Linked DNA regions of Microterricola viridarii. Each later gene encodes a partner of the first gene's protein in a complex. Links are inferred from orthologs where the notes say so. Each region holds a gene or a part of one and is shown in the gene's direction. Other genes may lie near its edges.

What was found.
Region 2: the proteins of groES (region 1) and groL are in contact, whole or in part, in a cryo-EM structure (PDB 8P4O), measured with the Escherichia coli proteins. The link is inferred for Microterricola viridarii from one-to-one orthologs.

What each region holds. Positions count from the first base shown.
Region 1 is NZ_LT629742.1:1,103,338-1,110,575, forward strand. Bases 1,555-4,497 are described here. They hold groES (co-chaperone GroES), read left to right. Parts: upstream 1,555-2,849; coding sequence 2,850-3,146; downstream 3,147-4,497. Other genes in these bases: BLT62_RS05075 (class I SAM-dependent methyltransferase), read right to left, coding at 1,555-2,619; rarD (EamA family transporter RarD), read left to right, coding at 3,282-4,235; BLT62_RS05090 (ABC transporter substrate-binding protein), read left to right, coding at 4,424-4,497. Outside these bases: tRNA (adenosine(37)-N6)-threonylcarbamoyltransferase complex transferase subunit TsaD, read left to right, coding at 1-606; BLT62_RS18300 (DUF4190 domain-containing protein), read left to right, coding at 780-1,310; more of BLT62_RS05075, read right to left, coding at 1,417-1,554; more of BLT62_RS05090, read left to right, coding at 4,498-5,734; BLT62_RS05095 (ABC transporter ATP-binding protein), read right to left, coding at 5,925-6,704; BLT62_RS05100 (ABC transporter ATP-binding protein), read right to left, coding at 6,691-7,238. UniProt on the Escherichia coli protein: Together with the chaperonin GroEL, plays an essential role in assisting protein folding.
Region 2 is NZ_LT629742.1:3,350,249-3,357,416, reverse strand. Bases 4,043-6,915 are described here. They hold groL (chaperonin GroEL), read left to right. Parts: upstream 4,043-4,601; coding sequence 4,602-6,230; downstream 6,231-6,915. Other genes in these bases: BLT62_RS15355 (hypothetical protein), read left to right, coding at 6,357-6,915; BLT62_RS15365 (DUF3048 domain-containing protein), read left to right, coding at 4,043-4,471. Also shown: BLT62_RS15390 (DMT family transporter), read left to right, coding at 14-1,036; BLT62_RS15385 (nitroreductase family protein), read right to left, coding at 1,059-1,640; peptide-methionine (R)-S-oxide reductase MsrB, read right to left, coding at 1,647-2,063; BLT62_RS15375 (DUF3263 domain-containing protein), read left to right, coding at 2,317-2,634; BLT62_RS15370 (LytR C-terminal domain-containing protein), read left to right, coding at 2,768-3,343; more of BLT62_RS15365, read left to right, coding at 3,413-4,042; more of BLT62_RS15355, read left to right, coding at 6,916-7,168.

The sequences.
Region 1 (7,238 bases):
CGCGACCTGACCGGGGACGTCGAGCTGCTCGGCGAGACCATCGACGACGCGGCAGGGGAGGCCTTCGACAAGGTCGCCAGGGTGCTCGGCCTGCCCTACCCCGGCGGTCCGCACATCGACCGGCTCGCCGCGGAGGGCAACCCGAGGGCGATCCGCTTCCCGCGCGGGCTCACCTTGCCCAAGGACATGGCCAAGCACCGCTACGACTTCAGCTTCTCCGGGCTGAAGACGGCCGTCGCGCGGTGGGTCGAGAAGGCCCAGGATGCCGGCGAGGAGGTGCCGGTGGCCGACGTCGCGGCCAGCTTCCGCGAGGCGGTCGTCGACGTGTTGCTCGGCAAGGCGATCGCCGCCTGCGCCGACTACGGCGTTCCCCGCTTGCTGCTCGGCGGCGGCGTCGTCGCCAACGCCCGGGTGCGCGAGCTCGCGGCGGAGCGGACGGCCGCGGCCGGCATCGAGCTGCGCATCCCGCCGCTCAGCCTGTGCACCGACAACGGTGCGATGATCGCCGCGCTCGGGGCACAGATGATCATGGCCGGCAATGAGCCGAGCTCGCTGGGCTTCGGCGCCGACTCCACACTGCCCGTCACCGAGATTCAGGTGCGCTGAGCGCCCTCCCTCTCGCTGGGAAGTCCACTCGTTCCGGAACCATCGGCGCTAGGATTGCGAGTGCATCGCCAGTTGTGCCCCGATTCCGACGGCTCCGCTGCCCGATGCGCGCAAGTTCCGCAGTGACCGTGAGGCTGCACGAGGCCCGCACTGTTGATCAGAAGGGCTCCATCATGACAGACCAGAATCAGCCTCCCGTCCCGCCGAACGAGCCGACCCCGCCCGTGAACCCCGAGTTCACCGCCCCAGAGGCCCCGGCCGCTCCGGTGACGCCTCCCGCCCCGCCCGCGCCCGCCTACGGCGCCCCGCAGGCCGCGCCCGCTCCCGCCTACGGCACCCCGCCGGCCCCGCCAGCGCCTCCCGCGTACGGCACCCCGGCCCCCGCCTACGGCGCACCGGCCTATGGCGCCCCCGCCAACTACGGCCAGCCCGGCCAGGCGCCGAAGACCAACACATTCGCGATCGTGTCGCTGGTGGCATCCGTCGTCGGATTCTTCACCGGCATCACGTTCCTGGTCGGCATCATCTTCGGCCACATCTCGCTCAGCCAGATCAAGAAGACCGGCGAGAACGGCCGCGGCATGGCGATCGCCGGCCTCGTGATCGGCTACATCGGCCTCGTGATCGGAATCATCCTGTTCATCGTGTTCGCGGTGCTCTTGGGGATCGTCGCGTCGAACCCGAACACGAACTTCAACTACTAGGAGCCGCGCTGCGCCGAGCCCCGTCGGGGGCCGCGCGGCGAGCCCGTCGAGACGGCCCTCTTCCCTCGTGGAAGAGGGCCGTTTGTGTGCGATCGCCGGGGGCGGCTCAGACGCGCTCGACCAGCAGCGTCACGTGCTTGCCGGCCGCACGGGTGAGCACGATCGTCGCGGAGGCGCTGCCCGTCAGCTTCAACCGGGTGCGCAGCGTCGCCGGGTCGATGTCGATGCCGCGCTTCTTGATCTCCAGGGTGCCGATTCCGCGGGCCGCGAGCGCCGCCTTGAGCTTCTTCTCGTCGTTCGGCAGCTGCTCCAGCACGCGGAAGCACGTCGCGAACGGCGTCTCGTGGGCGGCGTCCGCCGTGAGGTAGGCGATGCCCTCGCTCAGCATCCGGGCGTCGAGGGAGCGGGCCAGGTCGCCGATCAGGCGGGCGCGGATGACGGCACCGTCCGGCTCGTAGATGTAGGCGCCGAGCGCGCCGGCCTCCGCGTCTGCGCTGTCTGCGGCGGCGCTGAGCTCATGGCTGCCGGCCTTGCCGAGGAGGAGGGCGCTGCGCCGCACGCCGGGCCGGGCCAGCGCGCCGAACCACAGCCCCATCTCCACCAGCGCCCCGTCGACCGAGACCCACTGTGCCTCGGCGCCGGCGGGGATCAGCTCGCGGTCGAAGCCGGGGCCGAGCTTCACGCCGGTCGGCAGGCGATCGCCGAGCCCGAAGGCGAAGTCGAGCGAGGGGGTGTAGTCCTCCGGCCGGGTGAGCCTCGACGTGTTCGAGTGCCCGGAGCTGCGCCGGGCCGGGTCCAGGTAGACGCCGTCGGCCGGGCCGTCGGCGAGGCCGTCCAGGTCGATCTCCTCCGCGCGGGCGTGCAGCACGGTCGCGCGGGGGAACGGCGCCAGGTTGAAGGAGGCCAACGTCGCGGTCACCTCGTCGGCGTCGGCGGCGGTCACCCGCAGCTCGAGGGCGGCCATCGCGAGGGCGTCGCCGCCGATTCCGCAGCCGAGGTCAGCCACGTGCTGCACCCCGGCGGCGGCGAAACGGCCAGCGTGCAGGGCGGCGACGCGCAGCCGGGTCGCCTGTTCCAGCCCGGCTTCGGTGAAGAGCATGGTGTTGGCGAACTCGCCGAACTTGCCCGCCGCCTTGGCGCGGAGCCTCGCCTGGCTGAGCACGGCCGCGACGAGCTCTGGCGGGTGCCCCTCCTTGCGCAGCGCGGCGACGGTGCGCACGACGTCGGTGGACGAATCCCACTCCGGCAACGAGTCGAGCAGCCGAAGCCCTTCGGGGGAGAGGAGGGCGACGAGCTCACTGCGTTCCATACGGCCACGCTAACACCGCCGGGGCCGCGCAGGCCGCGCGGCGGCGGCCACACGGCGGTTGGCCGCGGCATCCGCCACCCGGCGCCTCACGCTGTTGGCGAACGCCGCCCGATTCGGGCCGACTTGTCTGGCACTCACGTTGCACGAGTGCCAGCCAGGGCCTAAACTCGACTTAGCACTCTCGGTGTGAGTGTGCTAATTCCTTAGTCTTTTCTAGAAAGAGGTCAACCGTGTCGGTCAGCATCAAGCCGCTCGAGGATCGCATTGTCATCAAGCAGGTCGAGGCCGAGCAGGTCACTGCGTCGGGCCTCGTCATCCCTGACACCGCCAAGGAGAAGCCCCAGGAGGGCGAGGTCGTGGCTGTGGGCCCCGGCCGCATCGATGACAACGGCAACCGCGTCCCGCTCGACGTCGCCGTCGGCGACAAGGTGCTCTACTCCAAGTACGGCGGAACCGAAGTGAAGTTCGGCGGCGAGGACTTCCTCGTGCTGTCGGCTCGCGACGTGCTCGCAGTGGTTGTGCGCTAAGCACCTCTCCCGCTGAAGCTCAGCGTTTTCTCGAAAGACCCGGATGGCCCAGCCGTCCGGGTCTTTTGTCGTCCGCGCTCCCATCTGGGCGCGGGTCGGCCCACTGCGCACTGTATGCAGGCGTAGACTCCCGAGGTGCCTGAATCCGTTGACCAGCAGACGACAGCCCCGGCGACGGATGCCGGCACCCGCCGAGCCGGCCTGATCTACGCGGTCTCCGCCTATGTGCTCTGGGGCTTCCTGCCCATCTACTTCATCGCCCTCGCGCCGACCGGCGCGTTCGAAGTGGTGGCCTGGCGGATCGTGTTCTCGCTCGTGTTCTGCGCGATCCTGCTCGCGATCACACGCCGCTACCGGCTCTTCCTCGCCCTGCTCAAGCGGCCGCGCATCGCCTTCACCATGGCGGCGGCCGGCGTGCTCATCTATGTCAACTGGCAGACCTACGTCTACGGCACCCTGAGCGGCCAGGTCGTCGAGGCCTCGCTGGGTTACTTCATCAACCCCATCGTCACCGTCTTCCTCGGCGTCTTCTTCCTGCGCGAGAAGCTGCGCCCGGCACAGTGGGCCGCAGTCGGGATCAGCCTCGTGGCCGTGCTGGTGCTGGCGATCAGTGCGGGCAGCATTCCCTGGATCGCGCTCACGCTCGCGTTCTCGTTCGGGTTCTACGGCTACATCAAGAAGCGGGTGGGCACCACGGTCGACGCCGTCGCCGGCCTGAGCATGGAGACGCTCTGGCTGCTGCCGGTCGCCGTCATCCAGCTCCTCGTGGTCGGGGCGACCACCGGCATCACGTTCGGCACGGTCAGCGCCGTGCACACGCTGCTGCTGATCGGCACCGGCGTGATCACCGCCATCCCGCTGCTGTTCTTCGCGGCGGCATCTCGGCGCCTTCCCCTGGTCGTGCTCGGCTTCATCCAGTACTTCGCGCCCATCATCCAGTTCCTCGTCGGCGTGCTGATCTTGAACGAGGCCATGTCGACCGCGCGCTGGGTCGGATTCTCCCTGGTCTGGCTGGCCCTGGTGATCCTTGCGGTGGATGCCGCCCTCGGCACCCGCAACGGCCGGCGCAGCATTCCCGAACTCGTCTGAGCGGGCCGCCGCGCGGCGTGAACCTGCGCCGGGGCAGTGGGCGGCGCGCCCGGAGGATGTAACGATTTGACACGGGACGCAACGTTGTGGCCACAAAAACCTTGTTTCGGCGTGCGGCGGACAATACTGTGACTCAACGGCAGTCGTCCGAACTGCCTCACCAGTGTTTGATCGAGCCAAGGAGCACCATGAGTGTAATAGTGAAGGCCTCGGCTTCGCGCTCTGTCCGGGCCATGCTGAGCGGAGTCGCCCTCATCGGCGTCAGCGCACTTGTTCTCACCGGATGCAGCAGCGGAGCCTCCCCGGAGGCGACCACGTCGCCCTCTGAAACGGCGACCGCCGATGCAGGCAGCGCGCTGCCCATCGAGGCGGGCGACCGCGACCTGTCGATGAAGGTCGGCCAGCTGGCCCCGCAGAGCGGTTCGCTCGCGTTCCTCGGCCCGCCCCAGATCGCGGCGGCGAAGCTCGCCGTCGAGGACATCAACGCCGCCGACCTCGGCATCCAGCTCGAGCTGATCGTGCGCGACGAGGGTGACACCAGCGTCGACGTCGTGACCACCTCGGTCACCGACCTGCTCTCGCAGGGCGTCTCGGCGATCTCCGGTGCCGCGGCATCCGCTCAGACCCGCAACATCTACGAGCAGGTCACCAGTGCCGGTGTCGTGCTGATGTCGCCGTCCAACACGGGCCTCGACCTCTCCAACATCGCCGACAACGGGCTGTACTGGCGCACGGCGCCCTCCGATGTGCTGCAGGGCGAGGTGCTCGGCAACCTCATCGCAGAGGACGGCAACAGCACCCTCGGCATCATCTACCAGAACGACGCATACGGCACCGGCCTCGCCGAGACCACGAAGACCAACTTCGAGGCCGGCGGAGGAACCGTTGTCGCCGAGTCCAGCTTCAACACGGGTGACACCAACTTCACGACGCAGATCGCCGACGTGACGGCGCAGAACCCGGATGCGATCGCCCTGATCACCTTCGACCAGAGCAAGATCATCATCCCCGAGCTGGTCGGTTCCGGTTTCCCCGGTGACAAGCTGTACCTCGTCGACGGCAACCTCGTCGACTACAGCGCCGACTTCGCCCCCGGCCTCATCGCCGGATCGAAGGGCACCAAGCCGGGCCTTGACCTCACCAAGCTCGGTGACTTCACGGACCGCCTGCTCACCGTCGACCCGACGCTGACCGACTTCACCTACGCGCCCGAGTCGTACGACAACATCGTGCTCTTCGCGCTGGCCGCCTATGCAGCCAACGACACCTCGGGCCAGTCGATCGCCGACTACCTGCGCCAGGTGTCCGGCGGCGACGGCGACGGCGAGAAGGTCACCACCTTCGAGGAGGGCGTCGCCCTGCTCAAGGAGGGCAAGCAGATCGACTACGACGGTTTCTCCGGCCCGATCACCTTCGACGAGAACGGTGACCCGACCGAGGCGACCATCGGCATCTACCAGTACGACGCCACGAACGTGCCGTCTGAGCGCCTGAACTAGTCGCTTCAGCTCGTAGCGGAGGGCCCCGGCTTCGGCCGGGGCCCTCTCTGCGTCGCGCGACGGATGACGGCGCTGTCTCAGCGCCGACTGCGCCACTTCGTGGGGCTCCGCGCCACATCAGGTGGCGCAGAGGCGCACCACGTGGCGCAGAGCGGCCGGCCGGGGAAACCCCGGTCGGCCGAGTGCGGCGCTACTCGTCGTCTTGGCCGAGGGTGCCGAGGTAGAGGCCGATCACCTTCGGGTCGTTCAGCAGCTCGCGGCCGGTGCCCGTGTAGGCGTCGTGGCCCTGGTCCAGCACGTAGCCGCGGTCGCAGATCTGCAGGCAGCGGCGGGCATTCTGCTCCACCATGATCGTGGTGACGCCCGCCTTGTTGATCTCCTTGACGCGGAGGAAGGCCTCGTCCTGCCGCACGGGGGAGAGGCCGGCGCTCGGCTCGTCGAGCAGCAGCACGTGCGGGCCCATCATCAGCGCGCGCGACATGGCCACCATCTGGCGCTCGCCGCCGGAGAGCGATCCGGCGCGCTGCGTGAGCCGCTTGCCGAGCTCGGGGAAGATCGCCGTGACGAACTCCAGCCGCTCGGCCAGGCCCTTCGGCTTCTGGTAGATGCCCATCTCCAGGTTCTCCTGGATGGTCAGCGTCGGGAACACGTTGTTCGTCTGCGGCACGAAGCCGACGCCCTTGCCGACCAGCTTGTTCGCCTTGAGGTTGGTGATCTCCTCGCCGTGCAGGTAGATGCCGCCGCCGCGCACCTTGACCAGGCCGAAGATCGACTTGAGCAGGGTGGACTTGCCCGCGCCGTTCGGGCCGATGATGCCGATCAGCTCACCCTGCCTGGCCATGAGGGAGCAGTCGGTGAGGATGTTGATGCCGGGCAGGTAGCCCGCCGTGATGGAGCGCACGTCGACGACGGCCTCGCCGACGGGGGCGGATGCCGGGGCGGCAGAGGTGCCGGGGCTACTTGTCGTCATCGAGGAGCTCCTTCATCGCTTCGACGTTGTCGGCGTCGCTGCTGCCGAGGTCGCTGTCATGGTGTTGGCCGAGGTAGGCGTCGATCACCGCCGGGTTCTGCATGACGGTGTGCGGATCGCCCTCGGCGACGACGCGGCCCTCGGCCATGACGATCACCCAGTCGGCGATGTGCCGCACCATGTGCATGTCGTGCTCGACGAAGAGCACCGTCATCCCCTGCTCCTTCAACCCCAGGATGTGGTCGAGCAGCGACTGGGTGAGCGCCGGGTTCACGCCGGCCATCGGCTCGTCCAGCATCACCAGGGTGGGTTCGCTCATCAGCGCCCTGGCCATCTCGAGAAGCTTCCGCTGGCCGCCGGAGAGGCTGGCCGCGTAGTCGTTGCGCTTGGCGTCCAGCTTGAACCGGGTGAGCAGCTCCACCGCCCGCGCCTCGATCTCCTGGTCCTGCTTGCGCCAGAGGACGGGCAGCAGGGCGCGGAACATGTTCTCGCCGGTCTGGCCGGTCGCGCCGAGCTTCATGTTGTCCATCACGC
Region 2 (7,168 bases), 2.2 Mb from region 1 along the record:
CTAGGCTGGAGTGATGACTGCTTCCCGGATGCCGACGACTGCGGAATCCGCCGGCGGCACCCCCGCCCGCCCCGACTCCGGCGCCCCGACGCACCGCCACGTGCCCACTTGGCTCGCCATGCTGGTCGGCACCGCCTGTGGCGCGCTGATCGCCCTGCAGTCGCGCATCAACGGCGAGCTCGGCCTCCGCCTCGACGACGGTTTCACGGCCGCGGCAATCTCGTTCGGCTCCGGCTTCCTGATCATGTTCGTCGTGCTCTGCTTCTGGCGCCCCGGCCGCGCCGGCCTGGCGCGGGTGGTGCAGGCGCTCCGCCGCAACGAGCAGGGCGAGCGGGTGCTGCGCCCCTGGATGGTGCTCGGCGGTCTCGGCGGCGCACTCCTCGTCGCCTCGCAGGGGCTGACCGCCGCCGTGCTCGGCGTCGCCCTGTTCACGGTGGCCATCGTCGCCGGGCAGACCGTCAGCGGCCTCGTGCTCGACCGGATCGGGCTCGGCCCGGGTGGCCGGCAACAGCTGACGCTCAGCCGCCTGATCGGATCGGTGCTCACCCTCGTCGCCGTCGGCTGGGCGGTCTCGGCCCAGTTGGGCGGCGAGGTGCCGATCTGGATGCTCGTGATGCCGCTGGTCGCCGGAGTCTTCGTCGGGTGGCAGCAGGCCGTCAACGGCCGGGTGCGGGCCGTCGCCGGCAGCGCGCTGTCGGCGACCCTGATCAACTTCCTCATCGGCAGCATCGCCCTCGTCGCGATCGCGCTGGTGCACAACGTGCTGGCCGGCTGGCCGAGCAGCTACCCGAGCGAGCCGTGGCTGTACATCGGCGGGGCGCTCGGCTGCATCTTCATCGCCGTGCAGGCGGCCCTGGTGCGGGTGACCGGCGTGCTGCTGCTCGGCCTGGCCACCATCGCCGGCCAGCTCATCGCCGCACTGGCGATCGACCTGGTGCTGCACGGCCAGGACATCGCACTCTCGACGATCGCCGGAACGGCGCTCGCCCTCGTCGCGGTGGTCATCGCCAGCGGGGGCTTCGCCCGCCGCCGCTGACCGCGATTACCGCCGCCGCCGCTCAGCTCTCGAGCGTGCTGAGCCGGTGCTCCAGGGGCGCGCGCTTGTCGTGCGAGCTGCCCAGGCGGTCTGGGATACCGCCGACATAGAGCCAGCCGAGCAGCTTCTCGCCCGGGGCGAGACCGTGCATGGCCGCCACCGCCTTGCTGCGGGTGTGCGGCCCGGTGCGCCACATCACGCCCCAGCCCGCCTCGTGCAGCAGCAGGCTCAGCATGTGGGCGACCCCGGATGCGACGGCCTCCTGTTCCCACTCGGCCACCTTGTGGCTGGGCTGCGGGCTCGACACGACGGCGATGAGCAGCGGTGCACGCATCGGCTTGGCCGCCAGCGACGCGGCGCCCGAGCCGTGCAGCCCCGCCGCGTCGGCCAGCGCCCGCCCGAGACGCGCCCTGGCCTCGCCGCGCAGCGCGATCACGCGCCACGGGTGCAGCGCGCTGTGGTCGGCCACGCGGCCGGCCGCGCCCAGCAGCCGCTCGAGCTCGGCCGTGCTCGGCGCGTCCTCGGTGACCTTGGAGTGGGAGCGCCGGGCCTGGGCCGCAGCGAGCACGGGCGGCGGAACGGGCGAGTCGAGCGATTTGGACATGTCGGGCTACGCGGAGGGGGGAGTGTCGGCGGCGGTGAAGTTGAGTGCGATCGAGTTCATGCAGTAGCGGTCGCCGGTCGGGGTGCCGAAGCCGTCAGGGAAGACGTGACCGAGGTGGGAGCCGCAGGCGGCGCAGCGCACCTCGGTGCGGCTCATGCCCAGGGTGTCGTCCTCGATCAGCTCGACGGCCTCCGGGCGCACCGACTCGTAGAAGCTCGGCCAGCCGCAGCCGGAGTCGAACTTTGTGCCGCTCTGGAACAGCTCGGCGTTGCACGCACCGCAGGTGTAGACGCCGGCGCGCTCCTCATCGAGCAGCTGGCCGGTCCAGGGGCGCTCAGTCGCTGCCTGGCGCAGCACGGCGAACTCCTCCTCGCCAAGCTCGGCCCGCCACTCGTCATCGCTCTTGTTCACTTCGTAGCCCATGGCGTTCCTCCTCGTTCGTGCGGGGCCGCGGGGCCCCGAGGACATTTTAAGCGGTGTGCCTGAGCAGGCGGGGCCGCTCGATCCGGTGTCCTCCGTCATCCGCTCCCCATGCAACGCCCGGCGGGCCTGAGACATTCCGGATGACGAACCGCCCACCGCGTCAACGTGAGTTCCAATCTGGACTGCCTATGATGGGCCCGACAAAGCTTGAGGCGGATTGACCGCGCGAGGCGCGGCAGAGAGGGGCACGGCGATGGATCAGTCGGATGGCTCGGCCCCGCACGACGCCGCCTCGGATCCGGGTGCCGACGGCGAGGCGCTGAGCGAGCGCGAGCTGGCCATCCTGGCCTTCGAGAGCCACTGGTTCAAGCACGCCGGCGCCAAGGAGCAGGCGATCCGCTCCGAGCTCGGCCTGTCGGCGGCACGGTACTATCAAGTGCTCGGCTCCATCATCGACCGCCCTGCGGCGCTCGCCCACGATCCGATGCTCGTCAAGCGCCTGCTGCGGATGCGCACGGCCAGGGCCGAGGCCCGGGCCCGGCGCTCCCTCGGCGGGCAGGGCACGGTGTAACGGCCAGCGCACGCGCGGGCAGAACCCGGCAGCACCCAGGCCGGCCAGCCGCTCCGGCGCGGCCCCGAACCAGACCAGACCGAATCACACCAGACGGAAGCAACCCAGAGAGATCAGGCCAGGCACACTCACTATGGCAACTTCGTTCCAACACGATCGCTTCGACGAGATCCCCAGCGACCTGCAGCGTGTCGGCGCCCACCGCGTGCCGCGCAAGCGGGGCCGCGGCTGGGTTTCCTTCGCCTGGGCGGCGCTGGCCACCGTCGTCCTCGTCGGTGCCGGAGTCGTCGCACTTTTCGTGCTGAACGACAACCTCTCGAACGGCACCGGCCCCGCTGCCTCCCCGCAGAGCTCGGAGCCCGCGCCCGCCGAGCCCGAGGTTCCCGCCGTGCAGCCCACCGTCGACCCTGCCCTGGCCGTGACCGTGCTGAACGGCACCGAGCGGGCCGGGCTCGCCGCCGCGGCCGGCGACACCCTCGCCGCCGCCGGCTGGAATGTGACCACCCGCTCCAACGCCGCAACCGAAGACGTGACCGTGTCGACCGTTTACTACAGCGACCCGTCGCTGGAGGGGGCGGCCCTCGGCGCCGCACAGTCGATTCCCGGCGCCGGCATCGCGCTCTCGCAGGACTTCGTCGACCTCGGCGAGGCCTCGCTCGTTGTCGTCATCGGCGCCAACTACCCGGCCATCGACGAGTCGGCCGAGTAGTCGCGGCCGGGCGACACACCGGGCACGGCGTCCACCGCCACCCTGCTGCACAGCCCTAGTCTGTGCAGGGTGAGTATCGCCACGCTTTTTCGGATGCCGACCGCAGCGCGCTGGGCTGCCGCCACCCTGGCCGTTGGCCTGCTGCTCGGCACCGCCGGCTGCGCCGCCGAGGAACAGCCCGCGGCGGCCGGCCCGACGCCCAGGCCCACCCAGACCGCACGGCCGACGCCGCCGCCGCCCGTGCTGGCCCCGCTGCGCGGCACGGTCGCGGCCGAGGGCGCCGACGAGCGCCCCGCGTTGGCCGCGAAGATCGACAACCACGAGGGTGCGCGGCCGCAGCTGGGCCTCGAGCGCACGGACATCGTGTTCGAGGAGCTCGTCGAGGGCGGCCTCACCCGCTACGTCGCCATCTGGCACTCCGATCTGCCCGACGAGATCGGCCCGGTGCGCTCGGTGCGCCCCATGGACCCCGACATCGTCACGCCCTTCGGCGGCATCATCGCCTATTCCGGCGGCCAGGAGGTCTTCGTCGACATGATGATGAACACCCCCGTGGTCAACGCCGTGTTCGACTTCGACGACACGGGCCTGTTCTACCGCGACGACGTGCACGAGTCGCCGCACGACGTCATCGTGCACGCCGCGGAGCTGGTGCGGCGCAACGCCCTGCTCCCGCCGCCGGCTGCGCAGTTCGAGTACGCGGTGGACGATGGCGAGCCGACATCCGTTGCAGAGGGCGCCGCCAACTCGGTCGTGCAGCTGCGTTTCTCTGACGCCCGGTGGCCGAGCTGGGGCTGGGACGCCGCGGGCGCCAGCTGGCTGCGCTCGCAGGAGGGCGAGCCCGACCTGGACGCCGCTGGCGCACAGCTGCGGGCGAGCAACGTCGTGACGCTGCTCGTCGAGATCGACGATTACAGCTTCGAGGACATCCCGCGCACCCTGATGATCGGCGCGGGGGAGGCCTGGGTGTCCAGCGGTGGAAGCACCGTGCACGGCGTCTGGCGCAAGGATTCCCCGGCCGGAAGCATCCGTCTCGTCAGCGATCTGGGCACGCCGATCACCCTGGCGCCCGGGAATACCTGGGTCGAGTTGGTGCCGAGCTCCGGCGGCGTGGAGATCATTCCCTAATGGTCGCCGGGAGTGCCCCCGGCTCGCTTGCACTCTCGGCATCCGAGTGCCAGAATTGGCTTAGCACTCGCAACACCTGAGTGCTAAATCCAAAGTCTTGGGAACGTCCGGGAAGGGACGAGAATCACACATGGCAAAGATCATTGCTTTCAACGAAGAGGCCCGTCGCGGCCTTGAGCGTGGCCTCAACATTCTGGCCGACACCGTCAAGGTGACCCTCGGCCCGCGCGGCCGCAACGTCGTTCTGGAGAAGAAGTGGGGCGCCCCCACGATCACCAACGACGGCGTCTCCATCGCCAAGGAGATCGAACTCGACGACCCGTACGAGAAGATCGGCGCGGAGCTCGTCAAGGAGGTCGCCAAGAAGACCGATGACGTCGCCGGCGACGGAACCACCACCGCCACCGTGCTCGCACAGGCCCTGGTCCGCGAAGGCCTGCGCAACGTCGCAGCCGGCGCCGACCCCATCAGCCTCAAGCGCGGCATCGAGAAGGCGACCGCTGCGGTCATCGCCGAGCTCGTCGTCAACGCCAAGGAGGTCGAGACGAAGGAAGAGATCGCCGCGACCGCTTCCATCTCCGCCGGAGACGCCGAGATCGGCGCCATCATCGCCGAGGCCATCGACAAGGTGGGCAAGGAGGGTGTTGTCACCGTCGAGGAGTCGAACACCTTCGGAACCGAGCTCGAGCTCACCGAGGGCATGCGCTTCGACAAGGGCTTCCTGTCGGCATACTTCGTGACCGACCCCGACCGTCAGGAAGCGGTCTTCGAAGACCCCTACATCCTTATCGTCAACGGCAAGGTCAGCAACATCAAGGACCTGCTGCCGATCGTCGACAAGGTCATCCAGACCGGCAAGCAGCTCCTCATCATTGCTGAGGACGTCGACGGCGAAGCTCTCGCGACGCTCGTCGTCAACAAGATCCGTGGCATCTTCAAGTCGGTTGCCGTCAAGGCCCCCGGCTTCGGCGACCGCCGCAAGGCGCAGCTGCAGGACATCGCTATCCTCACCGGTGGCCAGGTCATCTCCGAGGAGGTCGGTCTCAAGCTCGAGAACGCCACCCTCGACCTGCTGGGCAAGGCCCGCAAGGTTGTCATCACCAAGGACGAGACGACCATCGTCGAGGGTGCCGGCGACGTCGAGGCCATCGCTGGCCGCGTCGCGCAGATCCGCGCCGAGATCGAGAACACCGACAGCGACTACGACCGCGAGAAGCTGCAGGAGCGCCTGGCCAAGCTGGCCGGTGGCGTTGCAGTCATCAAGGCCGGTGCCGCAACGGAGGTTGAGCTCAAGGAGCGCAAGCACCGCATCGAGGACGCCGTTCGCAACGCGAAGGCTGCCGTCGAAGAGGGCATCGTCGCCGGTGGTGGCGTCGCCCTGATCCAGGCCGGCAAGACCGCCTTCGAAGGCGCTGCCATCGCCGCCCTCACGGGTGACGAGGCAACCGGTGCCCAGATCGTGCGCGTTGCAATCGACGCCCCGCTCAAGCAGATCGCCCTCAACGCCGGCCTCGAGCCGGGCGTTGTCGCGGACAAGGTGCGCAACCTGCCCGTCGGTCACGGCCTCAACGCCGCAACCGGTGAGTACGTTGACATGCTCGCTGCCGGCATCAACGACCCGGTGAAGGTCACCCGCTCCGCGCTGCTGAACGCATCGTCGATCGCTGGTCTGTTCCTCACCACCGAGGCCGTCGTTGCCGACAAGCCGGAGAAGAACCCGGCCCCGATGGGTGACCCGTCGGGCGGCATGGACTTCTAAGTCCCCGCGCAACAACCTCGCAGTAACTGAGCCGGGCGTCTCCTTCGGGAGGCGCCCGGTTTCTGCGTTCCGGCCGGTTTCGGGCACGCACTGGCGGCGATCGCGCGCGAACGATACAGTTCGCGCATGAGGCATTCAGCCGGATCACAGAATGGCGCGTACACGCGCGTGGGGCGCTGGTCGATGTCGGCTGCCGCGCTCGGGATTGCACTGTTCCTGTCGGCCTGCGCCGGACAACCGGCGCCCGGGTCCACCGCGCCGCCGAGCGAACGGCCACAGCCGAGCGAATCCCCCTCCGCGGCCCCGATCGAGGCGGCCCCGAGCGCCCGATTGGCGGCCGGTTGCGACGAGCTGGTGCCGCCCGCGCTCCTCGTACCGGTGTTCGCCGAGGAGCTCTCGCTGCGGCCGATCGGATTCGATCACAGTTCCAACGGTCCCGTTGCCGTCTCGCTGCTGCAGCTGGGCTCCGTCAACTGCGTCTGGGCGAATGACCAGACCTTGCAGCCGTGGGAGTCCGCCAGCGTGAAGGGCTATCGCGGTGTGCACCTGACCGTCGTGCCGGAGGGTGAGGCCCCGTGGCTGGCCTATGCGGAGACGTACAGCGGCGGGCAGGAGGTTCCGTTTGCCCACAGCGAGAACGCGCTGGGGCCGCGCTGCGTCGCCGAAATCGAGTCTTGCTTCTTCCAGGCCCTTGTCGGCGCGGCGTGGGTCGACCTCACCATCACCGGGGTCGGGGCCGCTGACACGTCGAATGACGACGAACTGGTCGAGCTCATCACTCCGCTGACGGACGCGCTCGTCCAGACGCTCTCCGCCGAACCCGAGGCTCCGCCGCGCTGGACGGTGCCGACAACGGTACTGCCGCTGCCCGCCGACTGCACCGACTTCCTCAGCGATGCCCAGGCGGAGGAGTTCGCGGCGGCGGGGCCCTTGTCGGT